Regions from separate parts of the Bradyrhizobium sp. 25ACV genome, predicted to be linked through region 1. Evidence: riboswitches for the same ligand, from Rfam matches in the RefSeq annotation. Region 1 holds a riboswitch; the other holds the start of a gene.
What was found. A riboswitch is a leader RNA that binds a small molecule or an ion and turns the genes downstream of it on or off. The one in region 1 is predicted to bind S-adenosylmethionine.

Region 1 (11,584 bases):
AGCAGCTTCTTGTCCTTCAGGCTCTCCGGCACATCGCCGTTGACGATGCGCAGCGCCAACCCTTCCGCGATGGCGGTCTTGCCGACTCCGGGCTCGCCGATCAGGACGGGATTGTTCTTGGTCCGGCGCGAAAGCACCTGGATGGTGCGGCGGATCTCCTCGTCGCGGCCGATGACCGGATCGAGCTTGCCGTCGCGCGCGGCCTGGGTCAGGTCGCGGGCATATTTCTTCAGCGCGTCATACGCGTTCTCGGCAGTGGCCGAATCGGCCGTGCGGCCCTTGCGCAGGGCCTCGATCGCCGCATTGAGGTTTTGCGGGGTGACGCCGCCCTTGGCGAGGATGGTGCCGGCCTCGCTGGTCTTTTCCAGCGTTAGGCCGAGCAACAGCCGCTCGACGGTGACGAAGCTGTCGCCAGCCTTCTCGCCGGCCTTTTCGGCGGCATCAAAAGTGCGGGCGAGCTCGGGCGCCAGATAGATCTGGCCGGCGCCGCCGCCACTGACCTTCGGCACCTTGCCGAGGGCATCCTCGGTCGCCTTCAGGATTGCACGGGAATTGCCGCCGGCGCGGTCGATCAGGCCGGAAGCCAGGCCCTCATTGTCGTCCAGGAGGACCTTGAGCACGTGCAGGGTGGAAAACTGCTGGTGCCCCTCGCGCATCGCAAGCGACTGCGCTGACTGGACGAAGCCCCTGGAGCGTTCGGTGTATTTGTCGATATTCATCTTTTCTGTCCCTCGGCCTGCCCCTGGAGCCCTCTAAGGCACTCCAAACGGCATCTTCATTGGGTTTCCGATTACCGCATTGACGTTTCTCAACCGGTAACGGTCGTGTTTTGCCGACGTTGCCGCCGGCGTGAGGCAGATGTGGGAAGCAGGCTGCAGATGCGAAAGAGGCCAATTCACAATTTCGTGCGCTGATCCGCCGGCTTGGCGGGGCCGGGTCGAATCCCTTAAGTAGCGGCATGACAGCTAGCCAGACCGCCGAGATCACCGGCCTTTACCGCTACCCGATCAAGGGCCTGACACCGGAGCTCCTGCACCGCGCCCCCTTGCGGACGGGCCAGACCCTGCCCGCCGACCGCCGCTACGCCATCGAGAACGGTCCGAGCGGCTTCGATCCCGAACGGCCCGAGTGGAGGCCGAAAATCCAGTTTCTGATGCTCGCACGCAATGAGCGGCTTGCCGAGCTCGACAGCCGGTTCGACGACGCCACCAATGTCTTGACCATCCGCAAGGACGGCCAGACCGTCGCCAGCGGCGACCTCGAGACCGCCGCCGGGCGCGCCGCTATCGAGAGGTACTTCGCGGAGAACTTTCAGCCGGAGCTAAAGGGCCCGCCGAGGCTGCTGTCCGGCCGCGACCACAGCTTCTCCGACGTGGCCCGCAAGGTCGTCTCCATCATCAGTCTCGGCAGCGTCCGCGCCATCGAGACCATGCTGGGCGGCACTGCCGTGAATCCCCTGCGTTTCCGCGCTAATCTTTATGTAAAGGGCTGGCCGGCCTGGTCCGAGCTCGATCTCGTCGGCCAGACGCTGGCGATCGGCGCGGCGCGGCTGAAGGTGGTCAAGCGTATCGTCCGCTGTCCGGCCACCAATGTCGACCCGGTGACGGCCAAGCGCGATCTCGAGATCCCGCCGACGCTCTCGCGCAATCTCGGGCACATGGACTGCGGCATCTATGCCGAGGTGATCGAAGGTGGCGAGATCGGCGTCGGCGATGCGATCGCGTTGGAAGAGCCGAAGCTGGTGTGAGCTTCGTACGGTGGGTTAGCCGAAGGCGTAACCCACCACTGTCTGTCACCGCAGAAACAGACGAGGTGGGTTACGCCAGCGGACCGCACTTCGCGCGACCGCTAGCTAACCCACCCTACGCACCTCACCTCAGTTCGGCATCACATAGGCATAGATCCGCCCGCGCGAGACCGGCGCTTCGCGGACGCGGTTGCCGTTGTTGCCGGAGATCATGATCGGATTGCCCTGCGCGTCGATGCCCGTGATGATGCCGACATGACCGCCGCGGCGGCCGCGCGACATCACCGCGATGGCGCCGACCTGCGGACCGGAGACACGGGTGCCGTAACGCGCGAACGAGCTCGCCATGTCGGAGCCCGAGCCCTTATGGCCGGTGTGCTCCAGCACCATGTTCATGAAACGCGCGCACCACAGGCTGCCGCGCCCGGTCGGATTGCCGCCGACATAGCGGCGCGCCTCGGATACGAGGTTCGATCCGCCGCCGAAGCCGCCGCTATTGGCCATTGCGGTATTAGCCATGGTGTTGTGGACCATGCCGCCGCTATTGGCGTTCGGATCATAGCTCGCCTGGGTGTCGGCGAATCCGCTCGCCCGCAACTGCGCCGCGCTGCGCTCGAAGCGCGAGCTGCGTGCATGGTGGCGGTAGTGATGATGTCTGGCGTGGTGCACGTGTGCGTGCCGCTCTGCGCTATGACGATGATGCGGCCGCGCTGAGGCCGGAGAAACGAACGCGGCCACCGCCGCGAAGAAGATCGCCAGCGCGACAACACAACGCGACAGGCGAGACGCAAACAACTCAAACATTCTTCATCCTTCGTTGACACCCCACTTCCCAATCGGCCCGTGCAACGGCCGACATCGGTCTGGCCGTTAAGCCGCCCGATGTGGCGAGAAAAAGACGCGGGCTGCCTGCGAATGGCTGCGATGATTTTGTGCCGATACTGGCTCGAGGCCGCCGCATTGCCGACAACAGCATTAACTGCGATCTTGCAAAGGCGGCTTTAAGAGAGGGAAACGGTTAATGCCCCACGCCACGACCAGGGACGACGTCCGCATCTATTTCGAAGAAGCGGGTCAGGGAACGCCGATCATTTTTCTGCACGAGTTCGCGGCCGACCACACCAATTGGGAGCCGCAGATGCGCTACTTCTCGCGCGGCCATCGCTGCATCACCTATTCGGCCCGCGGCTACACGCCGTCGGACGTGCCTGAAGGCGAGGTTTACAGCTACACGCATTTCTACAGCGATGCGCTCGCGGTGCTCGATCATCTCAGGATTGAGCGCGCGCATCTGGTCGGCCTGTCGATGGGCGCCTACTCCTCGCTCCAGATCGGGCTCAACGCGCCGCAGCGCGCGTTGTCGATGACGCTGGCCGGCGTCGGCTCCGGCTCGGAGATCGAGAACCTGGAGGCCTGGCGCAAGCAGTGCCGCGCCAATGCCGAGCAGTTCGAGACGCTGGGCTCCGCGGAGGTCGCGAAAGTGACGCGCGAGGCGCCTAGCCGGATTCCCTTCCTGGTGAAGGATCCCCGCGGCCACGCCGATTTCTACGCCGCGCTGGCGCGCCACGACGCCAAGGGTTCGGCGCGCACGATGCGCGGCTTCCAGGGCCGCCGCCCCTCGATTTACACGATGACGGATGCGATCAAGCGCGCATCGACGCCGGCGCTGATCATCTGCGGCGACGAGGACGATCTATGCGTCGGACCGAGCCTGTTCCTGAAGAAGCATCTGCCTGCGGCGGGGCTGGCGATGTTTCCGAAGTCGGGCCACGTGCTCAATCTCGAAGAGCCCGCGCTGTTCAACGAGACGGTGGCGCGGTTCGTGACGCTGGTGGAGGCGGGAAGATGGCCGGTGCGCGACACGCGGTCCCTGGCTCCGCACTAGCTGTCATTCCGGGATGCGCCGGCGGCGCAGGCCCGGAATCCATTGCGCTGCAGGCGCTGTTGCTCGATGGATTCCGGGTTCGCGCTACGCGCGCCCCGGAATGACGCCTACGGCGTCACTTCCCCCCGCCGCGGCTGAGCAAGAACACCGCCTGCTCGCCGAACATGTTCCAGACCCACCAGGGCAGATTCAGCGGCACCGGGCGGCCGTAGAGATCGAGCGCGACCGAGCGCTCCATCTTGACGTTGATCTCGTCGCAGAGCTGCACGAAATCCTTGATGGTGCAGAAATGGATGTTGGCGGTGTCGTACCAGGTCGCCGGCAAATTCTCGGTGCGCGGCATGTGGCCGCCGACCAGGAGCTGGAGCCGCATCTTCCAGAAACCGAAATTCGGGAACGAGACGATGGCGCGGCGGCCGATGCGCAGCAGATTCTCCAGGACCACCCGCGGCTGCCGCGTCGCCTGCAGCGTCTGCGACAGGATCACATAGTCGAAGGCGTCATCCGGATAATTGACGAGGTCGGTGTCGGCATCGCCCTGCACCACCGCAAGGCCCTTGGCGACGCAGCGATTGACGCCCTCGCGCGACAGCTCGATGCCGCGGCCGTCAATGCCGCGGGTCTCCATCAGCTGAAGCAGGTCGCCCTCGCCGCATCCGACGTCGAGCACTTTCGAGCCCGGCTTGACCATCTCGGCGACCAGCAGATGATCGGCGCGAAACTGGCCGGACGATCCGGTCGCGACGCCGTTCAACGGCAGCACTTCCTGTACAGACATGACTAGCCGTCCCTGGTGAGCCCGCGCGCCTTGCCCGCCGATTGCAGGAAGGCGCGGGAGATGTCGAAGAATTCGGGCACGTCGAGCAGGAAGGCGTCGTGGCCGCGATCGGTCTCGATCTCGGCGAACGACACCCGCGCGCTCGACGCATTCAGCGCGTGCACCAGCGCGCGCGATTCCGAGGTCGGAAACAGCCAGTCGCTGGTGAAGGAGACCACGCAGAAGCGGGTCGCAATTCCCGCGAACGCCTTTGCGAGCACGCCGCCATGGTCGGCGGCGATGTCGAAATAATCCATCGCGCGCGTCAGATAGAGATAGGAATTGGCGTCGAAACGCTCGACGAAGGACGAGCCCTGGTAGCGCAGATAGGATTCGACCTGGAAGTCGGCGTCGAACGAGAAGGTCGGCAGCTCGCGGTCCTGCATGCGCCGGCCGAATTTTCGATGCAGCGCCGCGTCCGAGAGATAGGTGATGTGCGCCGCCATCCGCGCCACCGCGAGCCCGCGATGCGGATGGATGCCGTGATCGGCATAGCCGCCGCCGTGCCAGTCGGGATCGGCCATCACGGCCTGGCGGCCGAGCTCATGGAAGGCGATGTTCTGCGCCGAGTGCCGCGTCGCGCAGGCAATCGCCAGCGCGGAGAACACGCGGGAAGGATAGGCGGCGGTCCATTGCAGCACCTGCATGCCGCCCATCGAGCCGCCGACGACCGCAAACAGCGTGTCGACGCCGAGCCGGTCGACCAGCATCGCCTGCGCACGCACCATGTCGGGAATGGTGATGACCGGGAAATCCAGGCCCCAAACCTTGCCGGTAGCAGGATTGATCGACGCCGGCCCGGTCGAGCCCATGCAGCCGCCGATCACGTTGGAGCAGATGATGAAGTAGTGCTTGGGATCAATCGGACGTCCAGGGCCGACCAGCGTCTCCCACCAACCGGGCTTGCCAGTGACGGGATGCACATTGGCGACATGCTGATCGCCGGTCAGCGCATGGCAGATCAGCACCGCGTTGGAGCGATCGGCGTTGAGCTCGCCATAGGTCTGGTAGGCGATCTGGAACGGGGTGAGATCGATGCCGCAGTCGAGCCGCAGCGGCTGCTCGGCGCCGAAATGCGCGATCTGCGAGCTTGGATGATCCACCTCGTGCGACCGCTCGTCGGCGCTGATCGCAGGACTCGGTATCGACTTGACGCTACCCATCTGACCATCGACCTCGTTTGCGATCAAACGCGTGATCGCCACTTGCATCAGGCCATGAAAAACCCGGCCTGAACGATAGGTTCGGCCGGGATCGGAAGCGTCCCCGGCCTGTTTAGCGAGTTTTTTAACGTGGCTGCAAGCCGGCCGGCTCAAATGACCACGGAACGGGCAAAAGCTACCGTCTTGGGCGGTTTTCGTCAAGTCGCGGCCCGGATCGGCCCAATTCGTCTCTCTCGCGTCATCCGAAAAGGACGTGATTTCTCTTTGCTTTCGCCGTCCCGACTGCCTAATCAGGACATCCCCCATCGAAACCATCGACAGCCAGACATGTCCCAACGTCCGCCCGCGCCACCATCGCTCCAGGAACTGCGCAAGGAGATCGACGCGATCGACGAGGGCATGCATCGCCTGCTGATGCAGCGCGGCGACATCATCGACCGCCTGATCCAGGTGAAGCAGACCCAGGAGGTCGGCTCGGCGTTCCGCCCCGCGCGCGAGGCCGCCATGATGCGCGAGATCGTGCAGCGCCATCGCGGCATCCTGCCGCTCGACACGGTCGAGAGCATCTGGCGCGTCATCATCTCGACGTTCACCTATGTGCAGGCGCCGTTCTCGGTGCATGCCGACATCTCGGCGAGCGAGCCGGCGATGCGCGATTCCGCGCGCTTCCATTTCGGCTTCACCGTGCCTTACGTCGCGCATTTCAGCGCGCAGGCCGCGGTCGAGGCGGTAGCGAAATCCAAGGGCGATCTGGCGCTGGTGTCGGCGACGTCGAGCCGCACGCCATGGTGGCTCTTGCTCGAAACGGAAGGCGCGCCGAAGATTATCGCGCGGATGCCCTTCGTCGAGCGCGACGATCATCCGGCGGCACTGCCGGTGTTCGCGATTTCGCGCGTCGCCGACAGCGCCCTGGTGACGGAGGTCGAGACCTTCAGCGTCCGCGTCTCCGGCTGGAACGCCGAGGTCGCGCGCGCCCTGTCGCCGCTCGCCGAGATCGTGGCGGTGCCTGATACCGCCTTCGACGGCGCGGCGCTGCTGGTCTCGGTCACGAGCGCGACCAGCATCGACAAAATCAGGGCTGCCCTGATCGAGGCGGGGGCCTCGGTGCGCTCCACGGCCCTCGTCGGCAGCCACGCAACGCGCTATACGGTGCCCCCGACCGGGGCGAAATCGTAAACCACGCGCCGCGCCCCGCCATTTTCGGAGTTCAAGATGTCCCGCCCCGTGCCGAATCCCGGCATTCTCGATATTGCGCCCTACACGCCCGGCAAGAGCCCGGTGGCGGAGCCGGGCCGCAAGGTATTCAAGCTGTCGGCCAACGAGACGCCGTTCGGGCCCTCGCCCAAGGCGATCGAGGCGTTCAAGCGCGTGGCGGATCATTTGGAAGACTATCCGGAAGGAACCTCGCGCGTGCTGCGCGAGGCGATCGGCCGCTCCTTCGGGCTCGACCCCAACCGCATCATCTGCGGCGCCGGCTCGGACGAGATCCTCAATCTGCTGGCGCACACCTATCTCAGCCACGGTGACGAGGCGATCTCGACCACGCACGGCTTCCTGGTCTACCCGATCGCGACCATGGCGGTCGGTGCCAAGAATGTCGTCGCGCAGGAGACCAACCTCACCTGCGACGTCGACGCCATCCTCAAGGCGGTGACGCCGCGCACCAAGCTGGTTTGGCTCGCCAACCCGAACAATCCGACCGGCACCTATGTGCCGTTCGACGAGGTCAAGCGCCTGCGCTCCGGCCTGCCCTCGCACGTGCTGCTGGTGCTCGATGCCGCCTATTGCGACTACGTCTCGCGCAACGACTACGAGATGGGAATCGAGCTGGTCGCCACCACCGAGAATACGGTGGTGACGCACACCTTCTCCAAGATCCACGGCCTCGCCGCGCTGCGCATCGGCTGGATGTTCGGCCCCGAGCACATCATCGACGCGGTCAACCGCATCCGCGGCCCGTTCAACGTGTCGACGCCGGCAATGTATGCCGCGGTCGCCGCGATCGAGGACACCGCGCACCAGGCGATGTCGAAGCAGTTCACCGAGACCTGGCGCAACTGGCTGACCGAGGAGATCGGCAAGCTCGGACTGAAGGTGACGCCGAGCGTCGCCAATTTCGTGCTGATCCACTTCCCGACCGACAAGGGCAAGACCGCTGACGATGCCGACGCCTTCCTGACCAAGCGGGGCCTCGTGCTGCGCGGCTTAAAGAATTACGGCCTGCCGCATTCGCTGCGTATGACCATCGGCACCGAGGAGGCGAACCGCCTCGTCCTCGACGGCCTGCGCGATTTCATGGCCGGCAAATGAACAGCGCACCGCACTTCCAGCGCATCGCGCTGATCGGTTTCGGCCTGATCGGCGGCTCGATCGCGCGCGCTGCGAAGCTCCAGGGCCTGGCGGGCGAGATCGTCACCACCGCGCGCTCGGAGAAGACCCGCGCGCGGGTGATGGAGCTCGGTATCGTCGACCAGGTCGTGGCGACCAATGCGGAAGCGGTGAAGGATGCCGATCTGGTCATCCTCTGCATTCCCGTCGGCGCCTGCGGCGAGGTCGCGCAGGAGATCGCCGCGCATCTGAAGCCCGGCGCAATCATCTCCGACGTCGGCTCGGTCAAGGGCGCCATCGTCAGGGACATGGCGCCGCATCTGCCGAAGACCATTCATTTCGTGCCGGCGCATCCCGTGGCGGGCACCGAGCATTCAGGGCCGGATTCAGGTTTCGCCGAGCTCTTCATCAACCGCTGGTGCATTCTCACCCCGCCGGAAGGCGTCGATGCGGCCGCGACCGATCGCCTGCGCGCCTTCTGGGCGGCGATGGGCGCCAAGGTCGAGGTCATGACGCCGGATCATCACGATCTCGTGCTCGCGATCACCAGCCATCTGCCGCATCTGATCGCCTACACCATCGTCGGCACCGCCGACGAACTGGCGCAGGTGACGGAGTCCGAGGTGATCAAGTTCTCGGCTGGCGGTTTCCGCGATTTCACCCGCATCGCCGCGTCCGATCCGACGATGTGGCGCGACGTCTTCCTCGCCAACAAGGAAGCCGTGCTGGAAATGCTCGGCACCTTCACCGAGGATCTCGCCAAACTCACCCGCGCGATCCGCCGCGGCGACGGCGAGGCGCTGTTCGACCATTTCACCCGCACCCGCGCCATCCGCCGCGGCATCGTCGAGATCGGCCAGGATTCGGCGGCCGCGGATTTCGGCCGGCAGCATGGGGCGCTGAAGAAGCCCTGAGTTCGTAGCCCGGATGGAGCGCAAGCGTAATCCGAGATTCTTGATCGCGGCTGGCACCGTCCCGGATTGCGCTTCGCTCCATCCGGGCTACGGCAGCTACGCCACCTAATACAGCGGCGGGATCTGGCCGACCTTGACCGGGCCGAGCAGCACGGCGCCGTCGACGAACTTCAGCGGGAAGCTCCTCGCCTTCTTGCCTTCCAGCGTGCTCTCGGTGCCGATCGAATTGATGCCGGCGGCAACGCCGGCATTGGCGTTCTGCTTGATGACCTTGCCGAGGCCGGGAACGGCGCGATCGAGCGCGCCGAACAGATTGTTGAGGTCCTGCGACTTCATGCCGGGCGCGACGCGATCGAGCGTGGCCTGCGGCACGCCCTCCTCCAGCATCTTCTCGATGCCGAGCGCCGGGATCACGCGCTCGAGGCCCGTCACCGTCATCTGCAATTCGCCGTCGAGCCGGCCGTTGGCCGAGAGGGCGAGCGTGCCGGCCGCAACCGCGATCATCTCACCCTGCTGGATCCGCGACTGCACGATCTCGATATGACCGCCGGCGGCCTGGATCTCGCGGAAGCGCTGCGGCCAGGGTTTTGGCGTCAGGTCGGACAGGCCCGTGATCTTGGCGCGTGTGTCCGCCTCGAACGGCTCGGCGAGCAAGGGATGAACGCCCTGGATGCTGCCCTGCGCGACATGGAGCACGGTCTCGATCACAGGGTGTTCGGCCGGCGATCCGTCCGCGAGGCGTCCGTGCAGCTCGACCTGCTTGGCGCGCGCGAGCGGCACCTGCATGCTGCCGTCGAGACGATTGATGTTGGGATCGTCGAACACGATGGAGGCACGGTCCGGCACGGAGGGCAGGCCGACCACGCTGCTGCGGCCCTTGCTCCAGTTCACCACGAAGGTGTTTTGCGTGACGCCGTCGGTCAGTGTCGCCGGCGCGGAGAATTCGGCGATGACGAGCTTGGGATCGTACACCTGCGCAACGACCAGGATGTTGTCGAGCTTGGCCGTGAACGGCGTCTTGCTGGCATTCTGCGAGACCAGGGCCACGCTGGCGCCGGAGCACTGGACCTCGAAGCGGAACGGGAAGCCGGCGATCGAGCGCTTGGCGCAATCATAGATGCGGCCGGATTTAGCCTCCTGCGCCCGCCAGGCGTCTGCGGCCACTTCGGCCTGCGAGGCCGCGTAGAACCAGAAGCAGCTCCAGGCAACGGCGAGGATCAGGACGAGGACGGGGGCGATGAAAAGGCCCCAACGGGAGCGGCGGTGGCCTGCGGCAACGGTCATATTGGACATGCGGCGACCCTTTGGTCCCAGATTTTGGCAAATGTAAGCGAGGCCAGCCCCCGACGAAAGGCGGAGAATTCGCTTCTTTTGGGGGCGCGGTTCTGGTAGCCGTGCCCGAAATGTCCGAAATCACCCTCCCCTCCGTCACCACAGCCACGGGCGACCTCTGGGTGTTCGGCTATGGTTCGCTGATGTGGCGTCCGGGATTCGATTTCGAGGAGCGCCTCCCGGCGCGGCTGGTCGGCGAGCACCGGGCGCTCTGCGTCTATTCCTTCGTCCATCGCGGCACGCCGGAGAAGCCGGGCCTGGTGCTCGGGCTCGACCGCGGCGGCGCCTGCCGCGGCATCGCCTTTCGCGTCGCCGAAAAGAACCGCACTGAGGTCGTCGCTTACTTGCGGGCACGCGAGCAGGTGACCTCGGTCTATCGCGAGGTGATGCGCTCGGTCTGGCTGGAGAACGATGCGAGCCAGCGCGTCTCCGCGCTCGCCTATGTCGTCGACCGCGGCCATGTGCAATATGCCGGCCGTCTGTCGCTTGTCGAGCAGCACCGCCATGTCGTTCAGGGCCACGGCCAGTCTGGCGCCAATCGCGACTATGTCACCGCGACGGTGAAGGCGATCGAGGCCGAAGGCTTTCGCGATACGCAATTGCATCAGCTTGCGACTATGCTGCATGGGGAGGCGCATTCCCTGCACCCGCCGGCTCCCGACGATCGAGAGATCCGCTAGTTCTCCGACGGCGCGTAACTCGGCGAGGCGCCGATCAATTGCTCCTGCTCCTTGCGGCCGGCTTCGACGAGGCGGCTCGTTGCCTCTTCGATGGCCGTTTGCACACGGGAGAGAAACTCATCCTTCGGCAGGCCTGATGGCAACGGATCGAGGAATTCCACCACGAGCGTGCCGGGATAGCGCATGAAGGTGCGCCGCGGCCAGAACAGGCCGGAGTTGAGCGCGATCGGCAGACACGGCACGCCGCAGGACGAATAGATCTGCGCAAAGCCGGTCTTGTAGTCGGGCGGCGCGCCCGGCGCGCGGCGCGTGCCTTCCGGAAAGATGACGAGCTGCCTGCCCGAGCGCACCGCCTCGCGCGCCCGCCGCGTCATGTCCAAGAGCGCCTTCACGCCGGCCTTGCGGTCGATCGCGATCATCCCGGTCTTGACCAGAAACTGGCCGAACACCGGGATCTGCATGAGCTGACGCTTGAGGATGAAGATCGGACGATTGAAGAAACCGGGCAGAACGAACGTCTCCCAGAACGACTGATGCTTCGCCACGATCACCAGCGGCCCCTGCGGGATGTTCTCGACACCGCGGAATTCGACCTTGATGTTGCAGACCACGCGCATCAGGACCAGCGTCGCCTTGGCCCACCATTGCGCGACCGTCAGCATGGCGCGCGGCGGCAATGCGAAGGTCGGCAGCGCCACGATCGCGAGGCAGACCAGCA
Region 2 (11,584 bases), on a different contig from region 1:
AATACAGAGCAAGAGAACGGCGGAGGAGGCCGCCTCGACCTTCGTTAAGCTGATGGAAGCAAAAACCCCTACTTTGGTCGTCTGGCAGACCGGGACCGTGGATGCCATCCGATCCATCGATCCCGACGAATTTCGCAGCGCAGTCACCGAGGGGGTTATTGCGTTGCAAAAGGCAGGGGCCGACGTCGTCTTGATGAATTTGCAGTACAGCCCGCGTACCGAAACGATGATCTCGGCCCAACCATTTCTCGATAATATGCGCGTCGTGGCGCAGGAGCATGATATTCCGCTGTTCGATCGCTTCACGATCATGCGGCAGTGGAATGATCAGGGTCAGTTCGACCTGTTCAGCCCGTCCCGCGGGCCCGAACTGGCGAAGCAGGTTCATGATTGCCTTGGCCGGGCGTTGGCACAGTTCGTGATCGACGCAGCCCATCTGGAGCCGGCCCAGCAGCAAAATTGAGGTCTAGCGTTAATGAGTTCTCTCCGCCCTTTTTGCCTGACGGCATGGCTGACCGCGCCTGCAGCTGCAGTGCTGTTGTTGCTGGCGCCGGCCCCGCAGTCCCATGCGCAGACCCAAGCCGCGCAGGCGACACAAGCACCGGCGCGGTCGGCTGATCCCGCTCCCGCTTCGCCGTCCCAGACCACCGTTGCCGTGACCTCGCCCGAGCAGCGCGGCATCACCGCGCGCGCCATCGACAAGGTGAAGCAGGTCGCCAAATCCGCCGGCGACGTCTTCAACCGCGTGCCCTGCCTGCCGTCAAAGGGCGGCTCGAAGGCGATGGGTTCGCTGCCGCATGTTGCAAGCAAGCTCGTGGCCGGCCAGCCCGTTGTGATCGTCGCGTTCGGCTCGTCGTCGACCGCAGGATTCGGCGCGAGCTCGCCGGAGTTCAATTATCCGAACCGTCTTGCCGCCCAGCTGCGCCGCCACTATCCGACCGCCGACATCACCGTCGTCAATGCCGGCGTCGGCGGCGAGGATGCGCCGGAGATGATGAAGCGCCTCCAGACGCAAGTGATCGACGTGCATCCGGATCTCGTGATCTGGCAGGTCGGCACCAACGCGGTGCTGCGCAATCTCGATCCCGGCGACACCGCAAAACTGGTCGAGGACGGCATCAGCCGCATCCAGGCCGCCGGCGGTGCCGACATCGTGCTGGTCGATCCGCAATATTCGCCGGCCGTCAACCAGCGTGGCGAAAGCGCCGGCAAGATGGTGAAGCTGCTGGGCAAGGTCGCCGAGCTGCGTCACGTCGGCATCTTCCCGCGCTTCGAGGTGATGCGCGACTGGCACGAGAACCAGTCGATTCCGGTCGAGAGCTTCGTCATCGCCGACGGCCTGCACATGAACGATTGGGGCTATGCCTGCTTCGCCCAACTGCTCGGCGACGACATCATCCGTTCGGTGGGGCAGATCAAGCTGGGTGTGAACGTGCCCGCGGATGTGAGAACCTATCGGCCGATGTAAGCACGGTGCCGTAGGGTGGGTTAGGCGAAGCCGTAACCCACCATCCATCAGCGAATGCCGAACGAAGTTGGTGGATTACGCCTTCGGCTAATCCACCCTACAGCGCTTCCCCTCACGCCTTCTCCAGCGCCGCAGTCAGATCCTCGATCAGATCATCGGCATGCTCCAGCCCCGCGGAGAAGCGGATAAAACCTTCGCTGATGCCGAGCGCGGCGCGGTCCTCCGGCTTCAGGCGCTGATGCGTCGTGGTCGCCGGATGCGTGACGAGGCTCTTGGCGTCGCCGAGATTGTTGGAGATCTTCGCCAGCTTCAATTCGTTGAGCACGCGGAACGCCGCGGCCTTTCCGCCCTTGACCTCGAAGCCGACCAGCGTCGAGCCGCCGCGCATCTGCTTTTTCACCAGCGCTGCCTGCGGATGATCGACGCGGCCCGGGAAAACCAGCCGCGAGATCTTCGGATGGCTCGCCAGCACGTCGGCGATGCGCGCGGCCGTATCGGTCTGCGCGCGCACGCGCACGCCCAGCGTCTCCAGGCCCTTGAGCAGGACCCAGGCGTTGAACGGCGAGATCGAAGGGCCGGTCTGGCGCATGAAATTGTGGATGTGCTCGGCGATGAAGGCTTCCGACGACAGGATGATGCCGCCGAGGCAGCGACCCTGGCCGTCGATGTGCTTGGTCGCGGAATAGACCACGACGTCGGCCCCGAGCGCGAGCGGGCTTTGCCAGATCGGCGTTGCGAACACGTTGTCGACGACGAGCCACGCGCCGCCCTTGTGCGCGATCTCGGCAATCCCTGGGATGTCGAGCACATCCAGCGTCGGATTGGTCGGGCTCTCCAGGAAGAACGTCTTGGTGTTCGGCTTCACGGCGCGCTGCCATTGGTCGAGGTCGAGACCGTCGACCAGCGTGGTCTCGATGCCGTAGCGCGGCAAGAGGTCCTGGATGACGTAGAGACACGAGCCGAACAGGGCGCGGGAAGCCACCACGTGGTCGCCGGCCTTGAGTGGCGCCAGGATCGCCGTCGTCACCGCGGCCATGCCTGTTGCCGCCGAGCGGGCGGCTTCGGCGCCCTCGAGCTCGATCATGCGGCGCTCGAACATCGCGATGGTGGGATTAGAGTAGCGCGAATAGATGAAGCCCGGATCCTCGCCCTTGAACCGCGCCTCGCATTGCTCCGCGGTGTCGTAGACATAGCCCTGGGTCAGGAACAGCGCCTCCGACGTCTCGCCATATTGCGAGCGCAGGGTGCCGGAATGGACAAGGCGGGTTTCGGGACGGTAGTTGGTGGTCGACTTCGACATAGGTACCTCCGACGTGACCGTCGAGCGAAAACGGTCACAAAAAAACCGGCCTGGATATCTCCACGGGCCGGGATCACAGAGGTCCCCGGCCTGTTTAGCGACTTATTTAACGTGGCTGCAAGCCGGCCGGCTCAAATCACCACGGGATAAGTGATGCTCATATTCCGCAATGCCCTTTCCGTCAAGGCGTCCATCGGATAGCCGTAAAAGACTTGTATTTCCGGCATGTCCGGATGCATCTGATCCCTGACGAGGACCCCCGGTTGACGTTCACGGTTGCGCCCGACGCCAATGGTATCCTGCCCGACCGCATGATCGCGGCGATGGCGGCGGCCGGGCTCATCCTGCCCGCCTATGACTTCGTCGAGAGCCAGATCCAGCCGGCGAGCCTCGATCTGCGTCTCGGCGACATCGCTTATCGCGTCCGCGCCAGCTTCCTGCCCGGTCCCGGCGCCACCGTCGCCGAGCGCATCGACGAATTGAAGCTGCACGAGTTCAGCCTCGCCGACGGCGCGGTGCTGGAGACCAACTGCGTCTACATCGTGCCGCTGTTGGAGAGCCTCGCGCTGCCGCCGGAGATCGTCGCGGCCGCGAACCCGAAAAGCTCCACCGGCCGGCTCGACGTCTTCACCCGCGTCATCGCCGACGGCACCCGCCGCTTCGACATGATCGGCGCCGGCTATCACGGTCCGCTCTATGCCGAGATCAGCCCGAAGACGTTTCCGGTGCTGGTCAGCGAGGGCTCGCGTCTGTCGCAGGTGCGCTTTCGCACCGGTGACGCCATCCTCAATGCCGACGAGCTCGATGGCTTGCATGCCGCCGAGCGTCTCGTCGACATCGACGATGCCGACCTCTCGGGCGGCGTCGCCGTCTCCGTCGATCTCTCCGGCGAGAAGGCAAACGGCTTCGTCGGCTACCGCGCCAAGCGTCACACCGGCGTCGTCGACGTCGATCGTCGCTCCGGCTACGCGGTGGAAGATTTCTGGGAGCCGATCTCGGCCCGTCCCGACGGCAGCCTGATCCTCGATCCCGGCGAGTTCTACATCCTGGCGTCGAAGGAAGCGGTGCAGGTGCCGCCCGACTACGCCGCGGAGATGGTGCCGTTCGATCCGCTGGTCGGCGAATTCCGCGTGCATTATGCCGGATTCTTCGATCCCGGCTTCGGCTATGCTGGCGCGGGCGGAAAAGGCGCGCGCGCGGTGCTGGAAGTGCGTTCGCGCGAGGTGCCGTTCATCCTCGAGCACGGCCAGATCGTCGGCCGCCTCGTCTACGAGAAGATGCTGGCCCGTCCCGACGCGATGTACGGCCAGCGCATCGGCTCGAACTATCAGGCCCAGGGCCTCAAACTATCGAAGCATTTCCGGGTGTAGCTGCGCACCCTACTGTCATGCCCCGGCTTGACCGGGGCATCCAGTACGCCGCGGCCTGTCGATTTGATCACTGCCGTCTCGGAGTACTGGATCGCCCGATCAAGTCGGGCGATGACACCGAATGTGTGTCGGGATGTGCAATCATTCGGAGTGATACAAGGTGGTGACATGGCCAACGAATCCGAACTCGACGCAAAGATCGTCGAAGACGTCGCGGATGCGCTGATCTATTCGGACCGCTCCGGCACGATCATGCGGTGGAACCGTGCAGCGACGGCGCTGTTCGGCTTCTCCGCTGCGGAAGCGCTCGGACAGAATCTCGACCTGATCATTCCCGAACACCTGCGCGCCGCGCACTGGAAGGGCTTTGAAGCTGCGCTGGCCAGCGGCCGCATGAAGCTTGCGGGCAAGCCGACACTGACCCGCGCGCTGCACAAGAGCGGGCGCAAGCTCTACATCGAGATGACCTTCGCGCTGGTGTGGGATTCCGGCGGCAATGTTCTGGGATCGGTCGCGATGGCGCGCGATGTCACCGAACGGGTCGAGCGAGAGCGCGCGGCCAGGACGGCGCCGCCGCAAACTTCGTGATGCGGAATTGGCGGGCGGCCGCGCAGGGCGCTCTGCACGGGCGTCATGTTGCCTGCCGGAAGGTGCGGTGACACACTCGATCGCAACAACGATCGGGAGCGAAACGAATGACCGCCGCAGCTGACGCCGTGCAGGAAGCGCAATGGAAGCGCTGGCGTGCGGTCGCCGACCTCTACCACGCCTATTTCACCGGCCTCATCCTCACCGTCGTCACGCGGCGCGGCACTGCGGATGCCGCCGAGTTCGTCTTCCGCGTGTTCCGCCGTCAGCAGCAGGAGCGCTTCCTGCCCGGGCTTAGGAAGCTCGGGATCGATCATCTGCCGCCGGCGGTGGCGGCCGCGCAATATCACTATCTCTCCAACTGGATCGGCGGCGTGCATGTCGAATACATGTATGAGAGCGACGCCAAGGCCTGGATCCGCTATCCGCCGCCGCGCTGGATCTGGAAGGGCACCGCGATCTGCGGCGTACCGGGCGAGGTTTCCCGCGCGATGCTGCGGGGATGGCACGCCAACAACGGCGTCGCGCTCGGCGATCTCAGGCTCGGCTTCGTCTGCACCAAGCAGAGCGTCGACGGCCAGGACGGGCTCGAAGGCTATTATTGCCAATACGATCATCCGCTAGAACTCGATCAGCGCCTGGTGTTCGCGCGCCACCTCGAAGCGCCGCTGTTCGACGCGAAGACTGCGCCGGCTTTGCCGGTTGCGAGCTGGCCGAAACCACGACTGGAAAAAGCCTATCGTAACTATGCGATGGAGTATGTGCGCACGGCGGCGCCCGTGATGGTGCAGCTGTTCGGCCCGGAAGACGCCGGCTATCTGCTGCACCTCACCGGCAAGCTGATCGGGATGCAATATTTCGACGAAGTCGCCGCCGCGCTGGCGATGAGCCGCGGCGGCGCAAGCGAATTCGCGTCGTTCCTGAACGCGCTGTTCGCGGCGCAGGATGACACGGCCGAGACCTCGCGATCCGAAGGCACCTTCGAAATCCGCCAGCAGAGCTGGAAGCTGATGGACGACGTTGCCGATTATCACCCCGCCTGCGCCAAGGCGCTGGAGGGCTTGTTCGAGGGGCTGGCTGCGGGATGCGGGCGGCATATCGGCGTGCGTATGCGCGCTGCTGCTGGCGGCCGTCCGCCGCTGGTTTGGGCCGTGGAATAGGCGATGGCGCCGCCGCGCGCTTCGCCTCTCCCCGCAAGCGGGGAGAGGGAGAACAACAGCCGCAATTTCACGGGCTGAAATGCGCTGCCGCAGGGCACGCCTGCAGCTAGCGCAGTAGGAATCGCTGCGGGCCGTGCTAACAAGCCTCTCGCCGCGCCTTCTGCGCGAAGAAAATAATTGGCACACCTACGCATTGCCGCGCCGCAAATGGCGCCCCGTGCCCCGGAGAGGACATGTCCGACATCGCCGAAATCCCGGTCGATGAGCAAGAGCGTCCGCTGCCGCCGCCCACGCCGCCAGTGCGAAGCGCGCTTGTAGACGGGCCGATCCTGCGCACGCTGCTCTCTCTCGCCTGGCCCAACGTGATCGCGCTCTCGGCCGGTACCTGTACGGTGATCGCGGAGACCTCCTATATCGGCCGGCTCGGCGTCGAGGCGCTGGCGGCGATGGCGCTGGTGTTTCCGACAATCATTCTGACCATGACGATGTCGGGCGGCGCCATGGGTGGTGCGGTGGCTTCCGCCATTGCCCGCGCGCTCGGCGCCGGCGATCGCGAACGCGCCGCCACGCTCGCCGCGCATGCGATCCTGATCGGCATCAGCTTCGGCCTCGTCTTCATGCTGGGCATGCTGATCTTCGGGCCGCGGGTGCTGGAAATGCTCGGCGGCCGCGGCGACGTGCTGACCCACGCCGTCGCCTACACGCAGGTTTTTTTCGGCGGCGCCGTGCTGCCCTGGCTGCTCAACACCATGGCCGGCGTGCTGCGTGGCACCGGCAACATGAAGCTGCCGTCGTTCCTCATCCTCAACTCGGCGGCCTGGCAGATCGTGCTCGGCGGCACGCTCGGCCTCGGGCTCGGGCCGGTGCCGCAGTTCGGCATGCGCGGCGTCGCGGCCGGTGCGCTGATCGCCTATTCCATGAACATCTGCATCATGGGCTGGTACCTGTTCTCCGGCCGCGCCCGGGTTACACCGAAGCTGCGCGGCCTGCGCATCCAGTGGGCGATGTTTTTCGACATCCTGAAGGTCGGCGCGATCGCCTGCTTCTCGCCGCTGCAATCGGTGCTGACGATCTCGATCTTCACCCACATGCTGGCGAAGTTCGGCACCACGATCCTCGCCGGCTACGGTATCGGCGCGCGGCTGGAATTCTTGCTGACCTCGATCGCGTTCTCGTTCGGCATCGCCTGCGTGCCGATGGTGGGGATGGCGATCGGCGCAGGCAACATCGCGCGCGCCCGGCGCGTCGCCTGGATCGCCAGTGCTGCCGCCTTCATGGCCGTCGGTGCGCCGGCCTGCGTCGTTGCGATGTTTCCCGATCTCTGGATCAACATCTTCACCGACAGCGCGGCCGTGCGCGCGGCGAGCCATCAATATCTCTCGACGGTCGGACCGTTCTACGCCTTTTTCGGCATTGCCACGACGATGTATTTCTCATCGCAAGGCGCGGCCAAGGTGATCGGGCCGGTGCTGGCGCAGACGGCGCGGCTGATCTACATCTCGGCGGCGGGCTGGTGGCTGTCGACCCACGAGGCGACCGCGCAGAGCTTTTTCTGGCTGGCCGCAAGCTCGATGGTCGTGCTCGGCCTGCTCTCATTCTCCAGCGTGGTGCTGACGCGCTGGGGACCGCGCGCGAGCAAGGCTGCGATCAGGCCGGCTCTCTCGGGCGTCGCCGATTAGCGATGCCTGTGGCGGCGATGGCCACCGCCGCCGACATTGGCGAGCCGCATCAGTTGCGGGATCATCGCCATCATGTCGCCGCCTCCAGCGCCGCCGATCATGCCCATGATGTCGCCGCCACCAACGCCGCCATAACCGGCCGGCATGGTACCGCCACCCATCGGGGTGTAGCCGCCGTAATAGGGCGCGCCGAAGCCGCCGCCGAGATTGCCGCCGCCCATCATGCCACCAAGCCCTCCGCCGCCGTCCATCATGCGGCTCATCACCGGGCCCATGGTCTGCATCATCATGGCGAAGCGGCGCTTGCCCATCTTCGCCTTCATCATCTCCAGCATCGGGGCCATCTGGGTCATCATGTCCTCGCCGCCGGCACCTCCGCCGCCGAGGAACTGCGCCTTCGCCGGCGAGCTCGCGACTGAAAACAGCAGCAGCACGGCGGCCGCCTGGCAAATCACCTTGTCCGCACCTCGCATGGCATGCTCCTCGCGTCTCGTGGCGCCGCCGGGAGAGCGGAGCCAACCGGACGCACGCCGCGATGGTTACGGCTGGCGAGGACTGAGCTCTGTGAGAAAACTCACAGAGCCGCGTGGGCCGCCGCTAGGCTGCAGCGGGCGGAAACGCTTTATGTATCGCAACGACGGCGTCCCTGGTCTGGCCCTGGACGTAGGCTGCGAGCTCGTTCGGCAGCATGTCGATGATCCACAGCAGGCGGCTTCTCCGCTCGCCGTCGGCGATCACCTGCACCGAGGCGCTGTAATGCTTCAGCCGCTCGTTGTTGATGGCATAGACGAGGCGCCGCCGCGCGTCGTCGCAATCGACCAGCACTTCGCGCGCCACCGAGCCGTTGGCGAACGTGACGATACGCGCATCGCCGTCGAGCGTGCAGGCGGTGACGAAGCCGGGCGCCAGCCGCTCATGCAGTGCGCCGAAATCGCGCACCGCATCCCAGACGTCGCGCGCCGGGGCATTGATGGAGATGTCGTTGTGGATGGAGGCCATGGGATACCCATTGTTGGAGTCATTCCGGGGCGCGCGGAGCGCGAACTATGGTGCGCAATCGCGAACCCGGAATCTCGAGATTCCGGGTCTGGTGCTTCGCACCATCCCGGAATGACGGCGTATGTGGCACCTCAGGTCGCGCCTCACGCACAAACCGCCTCGACATTGTTGCCATCAGGGTCGATCAGGAACGCCGCGTAATAGGTCGGGCTGTAATCCTTGCGCGGCCCGGCGCCGCCGTTGTCGCGGCCGCCGCTCTTCAGGCCTTCGCTGTGGAACGCCTTGACCGCGTCATGATTTCCGGCGCGGAACGCGATGTGCGCGCCGTCGGCCTTGCGGCCCTTGTTCAGGTGCAGCCATAGGGCAGGCTCGCCCTTCGGCCCGAAACCCGCATAGCCGTCGCCGCTGGAGCACAGGACGTAACCGAGCGGCGCCAGCACCGCGGTGTAGAATCGCGTCGCGGCGTCGAGATCGGCAACGCGAAGTCCGATGTGGTCGTACATGGTCGTCTCCATCTGCAAAGCGCGCCGAAACTGGCGCGCGCCGGAGACGACCCTAGTCGGGGTGAGGCGGGCGGCTCTTGGAGAATCTTGCGCTTGGCAGCCGGCTAATTCGCCGGCACCTCCGACTGCCACCGAATCACCCGTTTCAGGTGATAGACGTGAACCCACATGTTCGTTCCGATCACGCTGACTGTTGCGACGATCAGGGCCGTGAGCTTCTGCGGGTCATGAAGGGCGAGGACGAGCAGGAACGCGGACAGGGCGGCCGTGACGCCGAAGCTGAACCAGAGCCCGATGAGGCGTGGTGCAAACCAGGCCGGTTCCCCGTCGGTGCCCCACTGCATCGGAATCCTGCGCGAGGTGATCTGGCGGCCATAATAGATGGCACAGCCGGCGATGAAGGCAAGACCAACGGCAAGCGCGATCAGTGTGGCCGCAATCACATCACTCGGGGCACTGTTCATCTGCCGGGTCGCCGCACTCAAAGAGCGTTGATTCGCTCTTTGGTTGTAATATCGCGCGGCGTGCCGCAAGCCCAGTACGACGCGCCCGTCTGGTCAACAGACTATTACCCCACCATGCGGCCGATCTGTCTCAGTTGAGGACGAGGCGTTCGGCGAAGACGCTGCGCTCCCCGCGCGAGGCCTGGCGGAACTTGGTCGGCGATACGCCGGCAGCGCGGTGGAAGGTGCGGACGAAGTTGGAGAGATCGCCGAAGCCGACGTCGTAGGCGACATCGGTGACCGCGATGTCGTCATCGGTGAGCAGCCGCGCTGCGTGCCGCAGCCGCGAGCGCACCAGATATTGATGCGGGGTGACGCCGAGCACGCTCGAGAACAGCCGCAGGAAATGGAACGGGCTGAGGCCCGCCTGCTTTGCGGCCTGTTCGAGATCGACCTCGGCATGCGAGTTGTCGTCGATCCAAAGTGCGGCCTCGACCGCGCGGCGGCGGTCGCGCGCGGTGGGGGTGGCCGGCTTGCGCGCCTTGCCGGAAACGACGTCGACAAAACGGCCGGCCAGGATCTGGCCGACCTCGTCCAGGCCGATATCGCTGTTGCCATCTGCCGCCGTCTGGGCGAGCTCGCCCAGCACCATCAATTCGGGCAGCGGCGGCGTGGCGCCGACCTGCCAGACCTCGCCCCGCCCGCCGAGGGCATCGACCATGTCCGCGCTGAGGAAGAACGACAGGCAGACATCGCCGCTGACATGTTCATGCGTGCAGGTGTATTCCTCGCCGGGCGCGCCGACCAGCATCGAGCCCGCCACCAGCTCGAAGAAGCCGGCGCGGCAATGACAGCCGAAGCTGCCCGAGCGGACATAGGCGATGGAATGCCCGGTGCGGCATTCGGCAAATGGCGTGTCGCCCGGTCCCGCGTCGCAGCGAAACTCGGAGACGGTCATCGATTGCGAGGTCAGCAGTGTGGTGGCGTCCATGCCGCCTTATCTAGGCATGATCCGGACAAGTGTTAGCGGTTTTCCGACGAGATCACGCCCGAAAAACAAAGCTGAGGTGCGATCAGGGTCGCACCTCAGGTGGGGGCGCGCGGCGGAGCAACGGGCAGCAGCACCTCGAACAGCGTCTTGCTGGCGACGGGATGCGCGCCCTCCAGCGCCAGCAGCCGTCGCTTGGAGATCACCCCGCCGTAAGGCGAGAGCCGATCGGTGTAATTGCCGGCCTCCAGCATGCGGTGGCAGGGCACGATCAGCATGTAGGGATTCTTGGCGATGGCCTGTGCCACCGAATGTGCCGCGCCTGAAGCGCCCAGCGCCTTGGCGACCTCGTGATAGGTGCGCGTCTCCCCGCGCGGAATGGAGCAGGCGAACTCATAGACGCGGCGGTTGAAGCCGGGCACGCCGCCGGCATCCAGGCTGACCTCGGAAAAATCGGGATCGTTGCCCTGCAGCAGGCTTACGATGCCGTCGATCGCAAGCTCGGCATTGTCGGAGGGGCGCTGCTCGCGCGCCTCGGGATGGACCGCAAAAATGCGGCGGCGGGTGTCGATCTCCCGTGCCTCCGGCAATTGCACGGCCATCACGCCGGTGTCGCTCCAGATGATGCCGCAGCGCCCAATCGCCGTGTCGAATATCGTATAGCCACGCCCCACCATGCACACGCCCCACTCAGTGCACGTCTCTCCCCAGACACGAGATCATAACACCGCCACAATCCGGCGCACCTGGAATCTTATCAGGACGTTAACAACTGTCGGGCCGGGCGCGCCAAACCGCTTGGCGACAGGCGCCGTCTCGGCTAATCAGGACGGGCGCGCAAGCCGTGCATAAGCGGGCGTAGTTCAATGGTAGAACGGCAGCTTCCCAAGCTGCATACGAGGGTTCGATTCCCTTCGCCCGCTCCAAGTTTTCGGCCCGGCCGGTCAGCAGAATGTGGTAGACTGAAGCCATGGTCAGGACGCTCGAACAAGCCATCGCGCAAATTTCCCAATTGCCTGCCGCCGATCAGGAAGAGATCGGCCGGAAATTGCTGTCGCATGTCGAAAAGCTTAACGCTCTCAGGTC

Region 2: another riboswitch for S-adenosylmethionine. It lies ahead of RAD04_RS19405 (O-succinylhomoserine sulfhydrylase); the one in region 1 lies ahead of metX (homoserine O-acetyltransferase MetX).

The regions. Positions count from the first base shown of each region.
Region 1 is NZ_JAVAYO010000007.1:186,971-198,554, forward strand. Features, by position in the region: gene clpB (ATP-dependent chaperone ClpB) at 1-719, opposite strand, end outside; gene RAD04_RS18305 (MOSC domain-containing protein) at 959-1,747, shown strand; gene RAD04_RS18310 (NlpC/P60 family protein) at 1,877-2,551, opposite strand; gene RAD04_RS18315 (alpha/beta fold hydrolase) at 2,769-3,632, shown strand; gene metW (methionine biosynthesis protein MetW) at 3,748-4,410, opposite strand; gene metX (homoserine O-acetyltransferase MetX) at 4,413-5,612, opposite strand; SAM riboswitch at 5,704-5,783, opposite strand; gene RAD04_RS18330 (chorismate mutase) at 5,940-6,788, shown strand; gene hisC (histidinol-phosphate transaminase) at 6,825-7,922, shown strand; gene RAD04_RS18340 (prephenate/arogenate dehydrogenase family protein) at 7,919-8,854, shown strand; gene RAD04_RS18345 (DUF2125 domain-containing protein) at 8,960-10,147, opposite strand; gene RAD04_RS18350 (gamma-glutamylcyclotransferase) at 10,258-10,866, shown strand; gene RAD04_RS18355 (lysophospholipid acyltransferase family protein) at 10,863-11,584, opposite strand, start outside.
Region 2 is NZ_JAVAYO010000008.1:2,797-14,380, forward strand. Features, by position in the region: gene RAD04_RS19395 (SGNH/GDSL hydrolase family protein) at 1-463, shown strand, start outside; gene RAD04_RS19400 (SGNH/GDSL hydrolase family protein) at 476-1,468, shown strand; gene RAD04_RS19405 (O-succinylhomoserine sulfhydrylase) at 1,581-2,768, opposite strand; SAM riboswitch at 2,842-2,921, opposite strand; gene RAD04_RS19410 (2'-deoxycytidine 5'-triphosphate deaminase) at 3,002-4,138, shown strand; gene RAD04_RS19415 (PAS domain S-box protein) at 4,307-4,726, shown strand; gene RAD04_RS19420 (hypothetical protein) at 4,834-5,886, shown strand; gene RAD04_RS19425 (MATE family efflux transporter) at 6,120-7,565, shown strand; gene RAD04_RS19430 (hypothetical protein) at 7,562-8,038, opposite strand; gene RAD04_RS19435 (SRPBCC family protein) at 8,163-8,564, opposite strand; gene RAD04_RS19440 (VOC family protein) at 8,708-9,067, opposite strand; gene RAD04_RS19445 (SdpI family protein) at 9,172-9,531, opposite strand; gene RAD04_RS19450 (helix-turn-helix transcriptional regulator) at 9,662-10,501, opposite strand; gene RAD04_RS19455 (methylated-DNA--[protein]-cysteine S-methyltransferase) at 10,597-11,175, opposite strand; tRNA gene RAD04_RS19460 (tRNA-Gly) at 11,351-11,424, shown strand; gene RAD04_RS19465 (hypothetical protein) at 11,469-11,584, shown strand, end outside.